One region of the Fructilactobacillus myrtifloralis genome, then DNA from elsewhere that is predicted to be linked to it. Evidence: a T-box and tRNA genes for the amino acid it is inferred to sense, from the RefSeq annotation. Region 1 holds a T-box; the other holds one or more tRNA genes.
What was found. The T-box of region 1 lies ahead of M3M35_RS00355 (valine--tRNA ligase). A T-box ahead of a tRNA ligase gene usually reads a tRNA of that ligase, here a tRNA-Val.
Positions count from the first base shown of each region.

Region 2: it encodes a tRNA-Val, which carries the amino acid that the T-box ahead of M3M35_RS00355 (valine--tRNA ligase) is inferred to sense. The anticodon was not compared.

Region 1 is NZ_CP097116.1:59,843-68,269, reverse strand. It holds gene M3M35_RS00360 (bifunctional folylpolyglutamate synthase/dihydrofolate synthase) at 1-785, opposite strand, end outside; gene M3M35_RS00355 (valine--tRNA ligase) at 838-3,519, opposite strand; T-box leader at 3,574-3,777, opposite strand; gene tpx (thiol peroxidase) at 3,836-4,330, opposite strand; gene thiI (tRNA uracil 4-sulfurtransferase ThiI) at 4,365-5,588, opposite strand; gene M3M35_RS00340 (cysteine desulfurase family protein) at 5,623-6,768, opposite strand; gene ezrA (septation ring formation regulator EzrA) at 6,835-8,427, opposite strand, start outside.
Region 2 is NZ_CP097116.1:475,341-483,767, reverse strand. It holds gene M3M35_RS02560 (LTA synthase family protein) at 1-132, shown strand, start outside; rRNA gene M3M35_RS02555 (16S ribosomal RNA) at 463-2,038, shown strand; tRNA gene M3M35_RS02550 (tRNA-Ile) at 2,123-2,197, shown strand; tRNA gene M3M35_RS02545 (tRNA-Ala) at 2,233-2,305, shown strand; rRNA gene M3M35_RS02540 (23S ribosomal RNA) at 2,472-5,387, shown strand; rRNA gene rrf (5S ribosomal RNA) at 5,457-5,573, shown strand; tRNA gene M3M35_RS02530 (tRNA-Val) at 5,579-5,651, shown strand; tRNA gene M3M35_RS02525 (tRNA-Lys) at 5,656-5,728, shown strand; tRNA gene M3M35_RS02520 (tRNA-Thr) at 5,751-5,823, shown strand; tRNA gene M3M35_RS02515 (tRNA-Gly) at 5,828-5,899, shown strand; tRNA gene M3M35_RS02510 (tRNA-Leu) at 5,914-5,999, shown strand; tRNA gene M3M35_RS02505 (tRNA-Arg) at 6,005-6,078, shown strand; tRNA gene M3M35_RS02500 (tRNA-Pro) at 6,084-6,157, shown strand; tRNA gene M3M35_RS02495 (tRNA-Met) at 6,202-6,275, shown strand; tRNA gene M3M35_RS02490 (tRNA-Ile) at 6,285-6,359, shown strand; tRNA gene M3M35_RS02485 (tRNA-Ser) at 6,419-6,508, shown strand; tRNA gene M3M35_RS02480 (tRNA-Met) at 6,519-6,592, shown strand; tRNA gene M3M35_RS02475 (tRNA-Asp) at 6,597-6,671, shown strand; tRNA gene M3M35_RS02470 (tRNA-Phe) at 6,680-6,752, shown strand; tRNA gene M3M35_RS02465 (tRNA-Gly) at 6,779-6,849, shown strand; tRNA gene M3M35_RS02460 (tRNA-Ile) at 6,858-6,932, shown strand; tRNA gene M3M35_RS02455 (tRNA-Ser) at 6,936-7,023, shown strand; tRNA gene M3M35_RS02450 (tRNA-Glu) at 7,032-7,103, shown strand; tRNA gene M3M35_RS02445 (tRNA-Met) at 7,116-7,189, shown strand; tRNA gene M3M35_RS02440 (tRNA-Asp) at 7,194-7,268, shown strand; gene M3M35_RS02435 (hypothetical protein) at 7,307-7,813, opposite strand; gene M3M35_RS02430 (MBL fold metallo-hydrolase) at 7,902-8,427, shown strand, end outside.

The DNA of each region.
Region 1 (8,427 bases):
TCTTCCATTTCAAAATCACCCAGCATACTCGTTGGCACATTCGGAATGAGGCCCTGCGAATCCAGGAAGGAAAAACTGGTGCGCGTTTGGGGCTGGTATCTAAACTGCCGGTCAAGTTGAAGCACAGGACTATGGTGCTGCTGGGCAACTGTCTGCACGATGCGATTGGCATCCGTAGGAAAGCGGCCGGCCACCGTGGGAACCTGATTCCGAATCATCCCGGCCTTGTCACGCGCAATTGCCGCGACCGTGTCACCTAAAATCTGCATGTGATCAAGTCCAATTGTCGTGATCACGGTTAACAAGGCTCGATCGGCCACGTTAGTCGAATCTGATTGGCCTCCGATTCCGGCCTCCACAATTGCTAGGTCAACCCCCTGCTCGTTAAAGTATTGATACATCAAGGCAGTAATCACTTCAAATTCCGAGGGCCCCAGGGTCGGATCCTGGGCTTCCATTGCGGCCACTAGTGGTTTGACGTGGGCAACCAGCCGGATTAACTCGGCATCTGAAATGGGGATCCGATTAATCATCATCCGTTCGTTAAAGCGGACGATAAACGGTGAGGTAAACGTACCCACCCGGAGACCGCTGGCCTGTAATAATTGTTGTAAGTAAGCCACGACGGACCCCTTACCGTTGGTCCCTACCACGTGAATCGTCGCAAGCTGCCGTTCTGGATGGCCTAGGCGGCGCAGGAGCTCGTTAATCCGGCGCTGGGAGGCTTCCTTTTGAACCCGCGGACGGCTGTGGATGTAGTGCAGGGCCGCCTGGTAATCTGTCATCATTTTTACTCCTCACTAAAACAAGCCCAGAATTATCTGGACTTGTTTTGCGTTATTCTGCTAAAGCAGCTTGCACTTCGGATAGGCGTTGTTGCGTCGCTGCCAATTTTTGCTCGTTGTCAGCTTGCTTAGCCCGTTCTTCTGCCACCACTTCTGCCGGAGCGTTCGCCACGAACTTCTCGTTAGCTAACTTCTTCGTCGCACGGTCTACTTCCGCTTGGAACTTCTCGACTTCCTTAGTCAAACGTTGCACTTCATCATGCAAGTCAATTAATTCTGCCAGCGGAATGCTAATCTCGGCATCCGTAACAACGGCCGTCATTGCGAGGTTCGGAGCAACCACATCTGGTCCAATTTCAAGTTGGCGCGGGTGCCCAAAGCGTTCTAGATATTCGCGGTTGGTTTCTAAGACCCGTTTCAGATCGTCATTGTTCGTCTTAATCAAAATGTCCACGGGCCGACCCAACGGTGCGTTAGCTTCCGCCCGAATGTTACGGATGGCTTTAATAATCTCAATCAGGTGATCCATGTCACTTTCAGCCGTTGCATTCTCAAAGTCCGCGTGCACTTCTGGATAGGCAGCCGTGACTAATGATTTCCCGACGTGCGGCATCGAAAGCCATATTTTTTCCGTCACAAACGGCATCACGGGATGTAAAAGCCGTAAGAACTGATCCAACACGTACGCGAGCACGTTGCGGGTGTTCGCTTTGGCCTGCTCGTCAGCTCCCGTTAGCGTTTCCTTACTCATCTCGATGTACCAATCACAAAAATCGTTCCAAATGAAATCGTACAGAGCGCGGTTCGCCTCTCCAAAGTTATACTTATCGTAGTTTTCCCGTACGTGTGCCACCGTATGGTTCAGCCGTGCCAAGATCCACCGATCCGCCAGATTCCATTCGGAGGCCGGTGGGAGGGTCGGCTTGGTCATCTCACCTAGGTTCATAATCACGTACCGACTGGCGTTCCAAATTTTATTCACAAATTTCCACGAACCGTCCATCTTATCGTAACTGAACCGTTCGTCCTGCCCGGGAGTCGTTCCCGTTGATAGGGACCACCGGAGGGCATCCGCCCCGTACTGGTCAATCACATCCATGGGATCAATTCCGTTTCCGAGGGACTTACTCATTTTCCGCCCCTGTTCATCCCTAATGAGACCGTGCAACAGCACGTCCTTAAACGGCCGCCGGTCCGTAAAGTGAAGACTTAAGAAAATCATCCGGGAAATCCAGAAGAACACCAAGTCATACCCCGTGACCATCGTTGAAGTTGGGAAGTACCGTTTAAAGTCTGGAGCATCTGTATCCGGCCATCCCATCGTCGTAAAGGGCCATAGTCCAGACGAGAACCAGGTATCCAATACATCCGGATCCTGGACCCAGTTTTCCGCATCCTTCGGGGCCGTCTCACCAACGTACATTTCCCCGGTTTCTTTGTGATACCAAGCTGGAATCCGGTGTCCCCACCACAACTGCCGCGAAATTACCCAGTCGTGCACGTCTTCCATCCACCGACTAAAGGTCTTTTCAAAGCGTTCAGGCACGAAGTTAACGGCGTCATCAGTCTGTTGGTTCTTTAACGCAGCTTCTGCCAGAGGCTTCATTTTAACAAACCACTGAGTGGAGAGACGGGATTCCACCTGCACTCCAGTCCGTTCGGAGTGGCCCACCGAGTGCACGATTGGTTCGACCCGCAACATCGCTCCTGCGGCTTCCAAGTCCTTGGCAATCGCTTCGCGTGCAGCAAACCGATCCATTCCCTCGTATTTGCCGGCGTTTTCGTTGAGGGAGGCATCCTCATTCATCGTGTTAATTTCGGCTAAATCGTGGCGCTTTCCAACTTTAAAGTCATTGGAATCGTGAGCCGGCGTAATTTTAACCATTCCCGTCCCAAACTCTGGATCAACGTAGTGATCAGCAATAATGGGAATTTCGCGGTTAACTAATGGTACGACCACCGTTTTCCCCACAAGTTCTTTGTACCGTTCATCACTTGGATTAACGGCAACCGCTACGTCCCCAAACATGGTTTCTGGTCGCGTGGTGGCAATTTCAATGTAGTCTTTACCATTAAAGGTTGTGTCCCCAGTAAATTGGTACTTAACGTGGTAAAACGCACCCTGATCATCTTTGTGTTCAACCTCAATGTCTGACAAAGCCGTCCGCGCTTGCGGATCCCAGTTAATGATGTATTTAGCCCGGTAAATCAGTCCTTGATTGTAGAGGTCTACGAACACCTTGCGCACGGCCTTTGAAACCCCGTCATCGAGGGTAAAGGTTTCGCGGTCATAATCAAGCGAGAGGCCGAGCTTCGCCCACTGTTCGTGAATCGTAGCCGCAAACTTATCCTTCCACTCCCAAACCTGTTGGATGAACCGTTCGCGACCAAGGTCGTAGCGAGAAATCCCTTTCTCGCGTAACATGGCCTCCACTTTAGCTTGGGTGGCAATCCCCGCATGATCCATGCCCGGTAGCCACAGGGTATCGTAGCCTTCCATCCGTTTTTGCCGGATTAGCATATCCTGCAAGGTCGTATTCCACGCGTGCCCTAAATGGAGCTTACCCGTTACGTTCGGTGGGGGCAATACGATTGAATAGGGTTGGGCCTGTTGATTACCACTGGGCTTAAAAACGCCCTCGTCAACCCATTTTTGGTACATCCCCTGCTCTACGGCATGGGGGTCAAACTTCGTTGACATTTCCGTTGTTGCTTCTGTTTCCTGCTTGTCCATGCAATCACCTCATTTATTGCTCTTTCCGAGTTACAAAAAAAGCACCCGTCCCTACAATAGGACGAATGCTCGCGGTACCACCTAAATTGGATTATAGTCTAATCCCAACTCAAACCAATAACGGTGGCGTCCGTTGATACCAACCAAAGTTGCTATCCCTGCTCCCAAGCTACACAGTCTCCAGTCATTAAGAACTTCTCACTAGCGTTCTCTCCCTGCAAATGACGACGCAGACTGCCTCTTGCTCACTGCATTTAGTATTCGTTCCATAATATACTTAACTTTCCCAAATTCGTCAACTACTTTTAAACGCTTCCTAGAGCAACTTTTGTAACGCGTCTAAAGCAGCGGCATAATCCGGCTCGGATGCAACCTGTGCTAACACTTCTTCGTAGGTAATCTGCCCTTCGGCATTTACCACAAACACCGCCCGGGCCAAGTGTTTAAAGCTCGGAATGTACAACCCGGTTGCTTTGCCAAACGAACCCGGTTCATCTGACAGAATCTCAAGGTTTTCCACGCCCTCCGCCGCACACCAATCGGTTTGTTCTGCGAGAGGATTGTTGGAGATTGTTACAAACCGGGCCTTGGGAAATTGATCCGCCTGCTGGTTAAATTTTTTGGTTTCTAAACTACAAACATCGGTATTCAAATCCGGAACCGCACACAGCACCATGGGCTTGCCCAGTAAATCGTGCGTAGTAACTGGTTGGCCCTGATCGTTAATCACCGTAAAATCGGGCAATAAATCCCCCACAGCGGGTGGGTTTCCTAATAACGATACCGTTTGATCCATTAACTTCACTTGCATGGTTATTCCTCCTGGTTGTGTTTACCACCAACTTTTATAGTAGTTCGGCAAACACGTCTTCTTGAGCGTTGAGATAGTCATCGCCAACGTTAATCTTGGTAACCTCAATCCCGGCCAGCGCCTCGTTCATCAACCCATCGACGTCAATTAATTGCTCAAAGTTCCGGGTTTTTTCTAGATCGGGTTTGGTCTTTGGGGTCGGCGGTGTAAAAATCGTACAGCAATCTTCAAAGGGCATGATGGACAGATCATAGGTATCAATGTCTCTAGCAATTTTAATGATTTCCGTTTTATCCAGCGATAATAACGGGCGTAACACTGGTAACGAAGTGACGTCGTTAATGGCACGCATGCTTTCCAACGTCTGTGAAGCTACCTGTCCCAACGATTCTCCCGTAAAGACCCCGTTGCAGTGCCGGTCCAGCGTAATGGCGGCTGCCAACCGCAACATCATCCGCCGTTGAATCGTCATTAGATACCCCTCCGGCACCTGTTCCTTCACGGCTTCTTGAACTTTGGTAAAGGGAACTTGGATAAAATCAATCGTGCCTCCAAAGGCGGCTAGCTTGGCTGCCAGATCCTTGGCCTTGGCAAGCGCTTGTTGGCTCGTGTATGGCGGACTGAAAAAGTGGATCATATCCACCTTAACGCCCCGTTTCATCGCCATGTAGGCTGCTACTGGAGAATCAATCCCGCCAGACAACATCATCGTGGCCCGACCGCCGGTTCCTACCGGTAATCCAAGGGCGCCCGGAATGGTGACGCTCGAAAGGTAAATCCCGCTCAGCCGCACGTCAATCTGGAGTTTAAAGTCGGGATGCTTCATTTCAACCTGCATCTCAGGAAACTGCTTTAAAATGTAGCTCCCCACTCCGTCGTCGATTCCGTAAGTGTTAAGTGGATAATTTTTATTTTGGCGCCGGGTGGCAATCTTAAAGGTTTGTCCCGGTTGATAATGTTCCTGAATCATCGCTTCCGCCGTCGTTTGAATTGTTTCCAAACTGGCATCCTTCGGCAATTTAACAACCGGCGAAAAGGTTTCAATTCCAAACACCTTCTGCAGTGCCGTCAGCACTGGTGTCGCTGCTTGCCCGTGTAAAAGTACGTGTAACCGATCCCGTTGGGCTTTAACGACCACCGCTGGAAACGGTTTTAAAACGTTGCGAATGTTTTGGCCTAACTGCCGAATAAACTCCTTCCGGTTTTTTCCCTTCGTGGAGAGTTCTCCGTAACGAACCATAATTTCACTGTATTCCATTACCTTGTGTCACTTCCTTTAATCGTAAGGTGGTTTAACTGAGGGCTTTAAATTGCTCGTAGAGCCGGGCAAAGACCGTTTTAAACTGTTCCACCTCAGCCATCGTATTTTGATCACTGAGTGAAATCCGAACGGCGCCTTTCGCAATTTCTGGATCAACTCCCATTGCTCTTAGTGTACTAGAAGTTTCCCCTTTTTTCGACGAACATGCACTGGTCGTCGAGAGATAGATCTCAGCTTCCTCAAAAGCGTGCACGATTGTTTCCCCCTTTACCCCTTCAATTGCAAAACACAGGATGTGCGGGGCAAAGTGCGGTCCGGTTCCTGAAAAGAGGTGAACCTTTTCAAACTGCTGGAGGTAATCACGTAACGCACGGCGGAGGGCCTGTTCGTGGGCAACCGTTTGTTCCTCGTGGTCCTTGACTAGCCGGACCGCTTTCGCCATGGCTGCAATTGCTGGCAGGTTTTCTGTCCCACTCCGTTGTCCCCGTTCTTGTCCCCCACCATCGAAAAGCGGCATGAGGTGTTTACCGGTCCGTGCGTAAATAAACCCGACACCACGGGGAGCATGAAATTTATGTCCGGAAAAGGTGATAAAATCAACCCGGTCGTTAAAAATCAGTTGGTGCAGCCCCTTTCCAATTCCCTGGACGGCATCAACGTGAAAGTGAATTTTGGGATGATCGGCTAACACCGCTGCCAGTTCGTCCAACGGTTGCACAGCCCCCATCTCGTTATTAACTGCCATCACTGACACGAGGGTCGTCTCCGGGCGAATGGCGGCAGCGAGGTCTGCAGGGTTAACCCGGCCTTCCCCGTCCACCGGCAAGTACGTGATTTCAAACCCGAGTTCAGCTAACCGCCGCATTGACTGCTTCACGGCGTCATGTTCGACCTCGGTTGTAATTAAGTGCCGACCAAACTGGCGTTTAGCAAAGGCCGTTCCCTTTAAAACCCAGTTATCGCCCTCTGTTCCCCCACTCGTGAAGTAAATTTCTGTGGGTTGGACCTCTAATTGGGTGGCAATCTGACGGCGTGATTGCCGGAGCAACTGCTCGGCTTTTTCACCAAAGTTGTGCAAACTCGACGGGTTCCCCCAGTAATTTTCACTGACCTGTTGATAGGTAGCTAGAACGGATGAATCCACCTTCGTGGTCGCACTGTTATCAAAGTAAATCATGCTCTCTGCGTTCCTCCTCAAAAACGAAACCAGGTCGCACATGCTTGCGACCTGGCTCTCATTGGTTTAATTTGCTTGGGCTTTGTTCTTGTAATAGTTCTCTTCGATGCGGTTGAAGGCCCCGGGTTCTGCCTGGTCAAGAGCATTCGCAATGGTCGCTAAACTCGCTTCGTACTGATAATCATCATCAAACTGATGTTGGGCTGTTTGAATGGCACTAGCAACCGCGGGATTAGTTGCGGCATACCGATTCGCATACTGAATCACTTGTTCAGCTAACGCAGCTTGATCAATCAAATCATTCGTTTTCGTCTGCAACGTATCCCGGTCATGTTGAATCTGCGTTAACTGCTTTTGTACGTCATCCATACTGATTTTAACTTTATTCATCGTGGCTTTCAAATGTTGAACTTCGTTAGCAACAACGTCAAAGTACTCAGCGTAATCAGCTGGGATGCCCGGGAGGTTCAAATTATCAATCCGCCGGCGAATTGCATGTAACTCGGTCGTCAAATCGTCTAAAACTTGATGCGCCCGTTGCTCTTCGGCACTAAAGTCCGCAATCGAAGCGTTCAAAGCTCGTTGCTTCTCCTCAATTTTGGTTAAATCCTGTTGAAACTGCTTGAGGTCGTTAGCAATTTGGGAATAGACGGCACGCTGGTCGGTAATCTGCTGTTGATCGTCCTGATATTTTTGGTTAATCAGATCAATCTGATCTCCCAGTCCCGTCGCAGTTGCTTGTTCCTCGTGTTCCAAGGAGTAGTTATGACTGAGTTTCTCTAGTTCAGCGCCCAACGCTTGATTCTGCCGGTGGGCATGTTGGATAAACTGAGCAATCACCGGGGCATGCTTATCCACGTACAACCGGGCCTTCATCTCGGCTTCCAGTTGATCATACAAAGCATTAATTTGCTCACTAATCACTTGGTCCTGATCTCTGACAACGTCCAAATCAAGGTGCTTAATATTTTCTAAGTTCGCCTGAACCGCCTCGTGCAACTCTTGCAAGGTCGCTGGAAACTCGTCATTTGCAAAGCAAAAGCCCTCCGCCTTTGCCTTGGCGTAGGACGACTTGATTTCCATCAGTTGGTTCACAAACTGAACGTGATTCAACTGGTATAATTCTGGAATCGCGCGCATCTGCTGTTCCAGTTTCGTCGTTGCGTCCTTTAAATCTACCAGTAATTTTTCGGCCTTTTGATGGTCCCCTTGCTGCGTCAAAGTGGTAAACTCAGCAAACTGGGCTTCAATGGCTGATAATTGCTGTTCAAGCGCATCAAGGGCCGGACCGTACGCACTGTTATCATTTAATAACGTCGTTCGTAGTTTTTGGTAGTTCGTTTGTAACTCGACCACGGCCTGCTGGTGTTTCTGTTCCATTTTTTGCAGATTGACCAGCGTGGCTTGCACCTGGTCAAGGGTCTTCGCGGCGGATTCGAGTTCGGCGTGCGCATTGTCAATGTCATCCCGCGTTTTTAAGAAGTTGAGCCCCTTGCCGGCTTGCTCTGCTGCCGTTAGGTCCTGGGCAATTTGGGGAAATTGAGACTGGCGGACCTGTTCGTAATCCCGTTCGGCGGTTTCTAACCGCGTTAGCGAGTCCCCCGTCAGCACGAGCTTCTTCACCTTGGTTAACTGCTCAGGTAAATCCAGTTTCTGGAG
Region 2 (8,427 bases), 420 kb from region 1:
AATTACAGCAAGAAACCAGCGTTAAAGAAACTGAAACAAACCGATGAGAAAGAAAAGACCGATTTAGTTGACCAAAACGGTGGTAAATCGACCGTGTCTGATTTTCAAACGGACGCACCAGAGCTTAAATAGTTAGTTTTAAGACCTGCTTTAACCGGCAGGTCTTTTTTTATTGAAAAAGTATTGACGAACCTGAGGGAAGTTGATATGATTATTCATGTCGTTAAGGGCGGTCACCTGTTAGTTCCAAACGGATCGAAAAAAACAGTTGACTTTTAAACTTAATCGTCGTATGATAATAAAGTTGTCAAGTGATTGATAACTGAGTAGTTCTTTGAAAACTGAACAAGATTTTGATTACAAAAGTGTAAGGAATTTTTAGACGGAAGTTTAAAAATTAAACAATTGCGAAGTCAATTCGCTTTAAGAAACAAATCAAGTAGAGCTAGTAAAGTTCTCATTTAAAATGAGAGTTTGATCCTGGCTCAGGACGAACGTTGGCGGCGTGCCTAATACATGCAAGTCGAACGCGGTCTCCTAATTGAAAAACCGTGCTTGCACGGGTTGGATTTTAGATCGGACCGAGTGGCGAACTGGTGAGTAACACGTGGGTAACCTGCCCAGAAGTAGGGGATAACACCTGGAAACAGATGCTAATACCGTATAACAACTAAAACCACATGGTTTTAGTTTGAAAGCTGGCCTTGGCGCTAGTGCTTTTGGATGGACCCGCGGCGTATTAGCTAGTTGGTGAGATAATAGCTCACCAAGGCGATGATACGTAGCAGACCTGAGAGGGTAATCTGCCACAATGGGACTGAGACACGGCCCATACTCCTACGGGAGGCAGCAGTAGGGAATCTTCCACAATGGACGAAAGTCTGATGGAGCAACGCCGCGTGAGTGAAGAAGGGTTTCGGCTCGTAAAACTCTGTTGTTAGAGAAGAACGACTGTGAGAGTAACTGCTCACGGCGTGACGGTATCTAACCAGAAAGTCACGGCTAACTACGTGCCAGCAGCCGCGGTAATACGTAGGTGGCAAACGTTGTCCGGATTTATTGGGCGTAAAGCGAGCGCAGGCGGTTTTTTAAGTCTGATGTGAAAGCCTTCGGCTTAACCGAAGAAGTGCATCGGAAACTGGGAAACTTGAGTGCAGAAGAGGACAGTGGAACTTCATGTGTAGCGGTGAAATGCGTAGATATATGAAGGAACACCAGTGGCGAAGGCGGCTGTCTAGTCTGCATCTGACGCTGAGGCTCGAAAGCATGGGTAGCAAACAGGATTAGATACCCTGGTAGTCCATGCCGTAAACGATGAATGCTAGGTGTTGGGAGGTTTCCGCCTCTCAGTGCCGGAGCTAACGCATTAAGCATTCCGCCTGGGGAGTACGACCGCAAGGTTGAAACTCAAAGGAATTGACGGGGACCCGCACAAGCGGTGGAGCATGTGGTTTAATTCGATGCTACGCGAAGAACCTTACCAGGTCTTGACATCTTCTGTTAGCCTAAGAGATTAGGTGTCCCCTTCGGGGGCAGAATGACAGGTGGTGCATGGTTGTCGTCAGCTCGTGTCGTGAGATGTTGGGTTAAGTCCCGCAACGAGCGCAACCCTTGTCTTTAGTTGCCAGCATTCAGTTGGGCACTCTAGAGAGACTGCCGGTGATAAACCGGAGGAAGGTGGGGATGACGTCAAATCATCATGCCCCTTATGACCTGGGCTACACACGTGCTACAATGGACGGTACAACGAGTCGCGAAACCGCGAGGTCAAGCTAATCTCTTAAAACCGTTCTCAGTTCGGATTGCAGGCTGCAACTCGCCTGCATGAAGTTGGAATCGCTAGTAATCGTGGATCAGCATGCCACGGTGAATACGTTCCCGGGTCTTGTACACACCGCCCGTCACACCATGAGAGTTTGTAACACCCAAAGTCGGTTGGATAACCGTTAGGAGTCCGCCGCCTAAGGTGGGACAGATGATTAGGGTGAAGTCGTAACAAGGTAGCCGTAGGAGAACCTGCGGCTGGATCACCTCCTTTCTAAGGAATAATACGGAACCTTACACCGATCAAAGTCTTGTTTAGTTTTGAGAGGATTACTCTCACATGATATCCGCGCTTTTTGGGCCTATAGCTCAGCTGGTTTAGAGCGCACGCCTGATAAGCGTGAGGTCGGTGGTTCGAGTCCACTTAGGCCCATCGCCGACGGGTTCGGCATTACAATTTAACCTTTTGGGGAATTAGCTCAGCTGGGAGAGCACCTGCTTTGCAAGCAGGAGGTCAGCGGTTCGATCCCGCTATTCTCCATTGGTACTAGCTTTAGTACCGCTTGGTTCTTTGAAAACTAGATAATATTATTTTCTGTAAGAATTATATTGTTAATATAATTTCAACCGAGAACAACCATTGTGTAATTTGAGTTTTTTAATAGTTTGATCGCTAAACTCAATGATTTATAATCCGCAGGATTATAGGTTAAGTTAAGAAGGGCGCATGGTGAATGCCTTGGTACTAGGAGCCGATGAAGGACGGAACTAACACCGATATGCTTCGGGGAGCTGTAAGTAAGCTTTGATCCGGAGATTTCCGAATGAGGAAACTCGATTAGTGTCATGACTAATCACTGCGTAGTGAATTCATAGCTGCGGAGAGGTAGACGTGGGGAACTGAAACATCTAAGTACCCACAGGAAGATAAAGAAATTTCGATTCCCATAGTAGCGGCGAGCGAACTGGGAATAGCCCAAACCGAACCTTCGTGGTTCGGGGTTGTAGGACTGAACATTTGAGTTACAAAAGAATTTGATAGCTGAAGCAGTTGGGAAGCTGCACCAAAGAGAGTGATAGTCTCGTAAGCGAAATTGAATTCCCTCAGTTCAGGATCCTGAGTACGGCGCCACACGTGAAACGGCGTCGGAATCCGGGAGGACCATCTCCCAAGGCTAAATACTCCCTAGTGACCGATAGTGAACCAGTACCGTGAGGGAAAGGTGAAAAGCACCCCGGAAGGGGAGTGAAATAGTTCCTGCAACCATGTGCCTACAAGCAGTTAGAGCCCGTTAAGGGGTGATAGCGTGCCTCTTGTAGAATGAACCGGCGAGTTACAGTTGCATGCAAGGTTAAGCCGAAGAAGCGGAGCCGTAGCGAAAGCGAGTCTTAAGAGGGCGAATTAGTATGTTGCCGTAGACCCGAAACCAGGTGATCTATCCATGTCCAGGATGAAAGTGCGGTAATACGCACCGGAGGTCCGAACCCGTGTACGTTGAAAAGTGCTGGGATGAGGTGTGGATAGCGGTGAAATTCCAAACGAACTTGGAGATAGCTGGTTCTCTCCGAAATAGCTTTAGGGCTAGCCTCGGAATTAGAATCATGGAGGTAGAGCCACTGTTTGAGCGAGGGGTCCGTCTTGGATTACTGAGTTCAGATAAACTCCGAATACCATTGATTTATGTCCGGGAGTCAGACGATGAGTGATAAGATCCATCGTCGAAAGGGGAACAGCCCAGACCGCCAGTTAAGGTCCCTAAATATATGCTAAGTGGAAAAGGAAGTGGAGTTGCTTAGACAACTAGGATGTTGGCTCAGAAGCAGCCACCATTTAAAGAGTGCGTAATAGCTCACTAGTCGAGTGATTCTGCGCCGAAAATTTACCGGGGCTAAGCATATTACCGAGACTGCGGACGCAACTACGTTGCGTGATAGGAGAGCGTTCTAAGGGCAATGAAGGCAGACCGGAAGGACTGTTGGAGCGCTTAGAAGTGAGAATGCCGGTATGAGTAGCGAAAGATCAGTGAGAATCTGATCCACCGAATGACTAAGGTTTCCTGGGGAAGGCTCGTCCTCCCAGGGTTAGTCGGGACCTAAGCCGAGGCTGAGAAGCGTAGGCGATGGATAACAGGTTGAGATTCCTGTACTAGTTAATTATGTTTGAACGATGGAGGGACGCAGAAGGCTAGGTTTAGCATACGATTGGAAAGGTATGTTCAAATCGTAAGTCAGGTAAGGAGTGAAATGCTTCTCACCGGGTTGACAAGCGATGATGAGGATCGAAATTAAAGTAGAGAAGGAACCGATGTCACGCTGCCGAGAAAAGCTTCTAGTTAGTAATTAACTACCCGTACCGCAAACCGACACAGGTAGTCGAGGAGAGTATCCTCAGGTGAGCGAGAGAACTCTCGTTAAGGAACTCGGCAAAATGACCCCGTAACTTCGGAAGAAGGGGTGCTGACCGTCAGGTCAGCCGCAGTGAAGAGACTCAAACGACTGTTTATCAAAAACACAGGTTTATGCAAAATCGTAAGATGAAGTATATGGGCTGACGCCTGCCCGGTGCTGGAAGGTTAAGTGGAAAGGTTAGCTTCGGCGACGCCTCGAAATGAAGCCCCAGTAAACGGCGGCCGTAACTATAACGGTCCTAAGGTAGCGAAATTCCTTGTCGGGTAAGTTCCGACCCGCACGAAAGGCGTAACGATTTGAGTACTGTCTCAACGAGAGACTCGGTGAAATTAAGATACCTGTGAAGAAGCAGGTTACCCGCGACAGGACGGAAAGACCCCATGGAGCTTTACTGTAGCTTGATATTGGGTGTTTACATAGCTTGTACAGGATAGGTAGGAGCCATTGAAACCGGGACGCTAGTCTCGGTGGAGGCACCCGTGGGATACTACCCTTGCTATGTGAACACTCTAACCCTGAGCACTTAGCGTGCTCGGAGACAGTGTCTGGTTGGCAGTTTGACTGGGGCGGTCGCCTCCTAAATAGTAACGGAGGCGCTCAAAGGTTTGCTTAGAATGGTTGGAAATCATTCTGTAAGTGTAAAGGCAGAAGCAAGCTTGACTGCGAGACTGACTAGTCGAGCAGGGACGAAAGTCGGACTTAGTGATCCGGTGGTACCGTATGGAAGGGCCATCGCTCAACGGATAAAAGCTACCCTGGGGATAACAGGCTTATCTCCCCCAAGAGTTCACATCGACGGGGAGGTTTGGCACCTCGATGTCGGCTCATCGCATCCTGGGGCTGTAGTTGGTCCCAAGGGTTGGGCTGTTCGCCCATTAAAGCGGTACGCGAGCTGGGTTCAGAACGTCGTGAGACAGTTCGGTCCCTATCCGTCGCGGGCGCAGGAAATTTGAGAGGAGCTGTCCCTAGTACGAGAGGACCGGGATGGACATACCGCTGGTGTATCAGTTGCGCCGCCAGGCACATTGCTGAGTAGCTATGTATGGATGAGATAAACGCTGAAAGCATCTAAGTGTGAAACTCGCCTCAAGATGAGATTTCCCATTCCTATATGGAAGTAAGACTCCTGAAAGATGATCAGGTCGATAGGTTAGAAGTGGAAGCGTAGTGATACGTGAAGCGGACTAATACTAATCAGTCGAGGACTTAACCAAGGAAGAGCAATGGTGACTCAGCAGAAAATAATATTAGCTAGTTTTGAGGGAACGAAGTTCACTCAGAAGTGTGGTGGCGATAGCCTAAAGGATACACCTGTTCCCATGCCGAACACAGAAGTTAAGCTTTAGCACGCCAAAAGTAGTTGGGGGATCGCCCCCTGCGAGGATAGGACGTTGCCACGCGTTTTGGAAGATTAGCTCAGCTGGGAGAGCATCTGCCTTACAAGCAGGAGGTCACAGGTTCGATCCCTGTATCTTCCATATTGAGCCGTTAGCTCAGTCGGTAGAGCATCTGACTTTTAATCAGAGGGTCGGCAGTTCGAACCTGCCACGGCTCATTATTTTAATAGTTATGCATATGCCGACTTAGCTCAGTTGGCAGAGCACCTGTCTTGTAAACAGGGGGTCGGAGGTTCGAATCCTCTAGTCGGCATTATGCGGAAGTAGTTCAGTGGTAGAACGCCACCTTGCCATGGTGGAGGTCGCGGGTTCGAATCCCGTCTTCCGCTTTGTACCACCTTTTGCCGGGGTGGCGGAATTGGCAGACGCACAGGACTTAAAATCCTGCGGTCAGTAATGACCGTACCGGTTCGATCCCGGTCCTCGGCATTTATGCACCTATAGCGCAATTGGATAGAGTGTCTGACTACGAATCAGAAGGTTGCAGGTTCGACTCCTGCTAGGTGCATTTTTCGGGAAGTAGCTCAGCTTGGTAGAGCACCTGGTTTGGGACCAGGGGGTCGCAGGTTCGAATCCTGTCTTCCCGATTAGATATTTTAATATCTATTTTAGGTAATGATTACCTATCAATCGCGGTGTAGCTCAGCTGGCTAGAGCGTTCGGTTCATACCCGAGAGGTCGGGGGTTCGATTCCCTCCGCCGCGATTAGGTCTTGGATCTTTAGCTCAGTTGGTTTAGAGCAGACGGCTCATAACCGTCCGGTCGTAGGTTCGAGTCCTACAAGATCCATTGGTCAAGATTAACTTGACGGCCGTATTTTTCATGTGTTATAATTGTTTTTGTTTGATGGAGGATTACCCAAGTCTGGCTGAAGGGAACGGTCTTGAAAACCGTCAGGCGAGTCAAATCGCGCGAGAGTTCGAATCTCTCATCCTCCTTTTTAATTATCGCGGGGTAGAGCAGTCTGGTAGCTCGTCGGGCTCATAACCCGGAGGTCGTTGGTTCAAATCCAGCCCCCGCAATTTTGGTCCGTTGGTCCAGTCGGTTTAAGACGCCTGCCTGTCACGCAGGAGATCACGAGTTCGAGTCTCGTACGGACCGCTTACCATGGCTCGGTAGCTCAGTTGGTAGAGCAACGGATTGAAGCTCCGTGTGTCGGCAGTTCGATTCTGTCCCGCGCCACTTGTTTCATTATTTTAATATGTTATGCGGGTGTAGTTTAGTGGTAAAACCATAGCCTTCCAAGCTATTGTCGCGAGTTCGATTCTCGTCACCCGCTTTTGTTTTGGGCCTATAGCTCAGCTGGTTTAGAGCGCACGCCTGATAAGCGTGAGGTCGGTGGTTCGAGTCCACTTAGGCCCATATGGAGAAGTACTCAAGTGGCTGAAGAGGCGCCCCTGCTAAGGGTGTAGGTCGCGTAAGCGGCGCGAGAGTTCGAATCTCTCCTTCTCCGTTTTTTATGACCCGTTGGTCAAGTGGTTAAGACACTGCCCTTTCACGGCAGTAACATGGGTTCGAATCCCGTACGGGTCATTTTTTAATTATCGCGGGGTAGAGCAGTCTGGCAGCTCGTCGGGCTCATAACCCGGAGGTCGTTGGTTCAAATCCAGCCCCCGCAATTTTGGTCCGTTGGTCCAGTCGGTTTAAGACGCCTGCCTGTCACGCAGGAGATCACGAGTTCGAGTCTCGTACGGACCGTCCAAAAAAGAGAGATGAAGTAATTCATCTCTCTTTTTTTATGCTTTTGGTTGAAACCGTTGGTAACCGACTTCGTGGTAATCAGCCCCAGGATCATTTTTAAAGTTATCGTATGCAATGAACGCATTTTGGGTGCCATCTTCCCACTGGAGACAATCATAGTGATCATTCCACAGGGTTAATAGAATTCGGCTATCGCTGTTATCAGCGGCAGTGAGGTAGTAGACCCCTGTCAGTCCCTTAGGGGTATCTGGGTTACTCATAAAGTTAGTGATCTGGGCATCGAGCACCTGACGTTGATCCTTTCCTGGGTTAACTTCGATGTAGTCAATGTAATGAGTCCAGTCATCGGTCCCCGCATGGGCATTCACCCGGTACACCACGGGAGAAGTAAAGATTGAATCTAATCCAGAATAATCAACTAACTGCATTCCGTGGGCGTTTCCAGCTGCTGAAAAGAGCGCTAGGTTGCGTTCGGGGTACTTGTGCATGATCTGTTCTAGAATGGCTTGGGAGCCAAAGGTAACAGAAATTTGTGAAATCATCATAATCCTCCAATCATTTAATTACTTTTAGTTTAGAATAAAGTAGGTTAAGTTAAAAGGGAAAAGAATTTTAAGTGGGGATGAAATAATGAAATTAACGGTTTTAGGTTATTATGGTGGCTATCCATTTGACCACACGGCAACGAGTGGGTACTTGTTACAAGCAGGGGAGTTTAACCTGTTGTTGGATTGTGGAAGTGGGGTCTTACTGGCGTTAGAAGACGTCTTAAACCCGTTAAAACTTGATGCGGTACTACTATCCCATTACCATGCCGATCACGTTGCTGACGTGGGGGTTTTACAATATGACTGGCAGCTTCACTCTGAACGGTATCATACTGATCTGCTCCCAATTTATGGTCATTCGTTAGAACAGACGGCCTTTGCCGCCCTTGATTGGCCTGGGGCCACCGAAAAGCATGCCTTTCAGCCGGATCAAAAGAATGAGATTGGACCATTTGAGCTCACGTTTTTACGAACCGAACATCCAGTGCCGGCCTTTGCGGTTCGAATCAAAGAACGTGACACGGGAAAAGTTTTGGTTTATACTGCTGATTCAAAGGATTTTCCAGCCCTCGGGGACTTTGCTCGGGATGCCGATTTATTAATTGCTG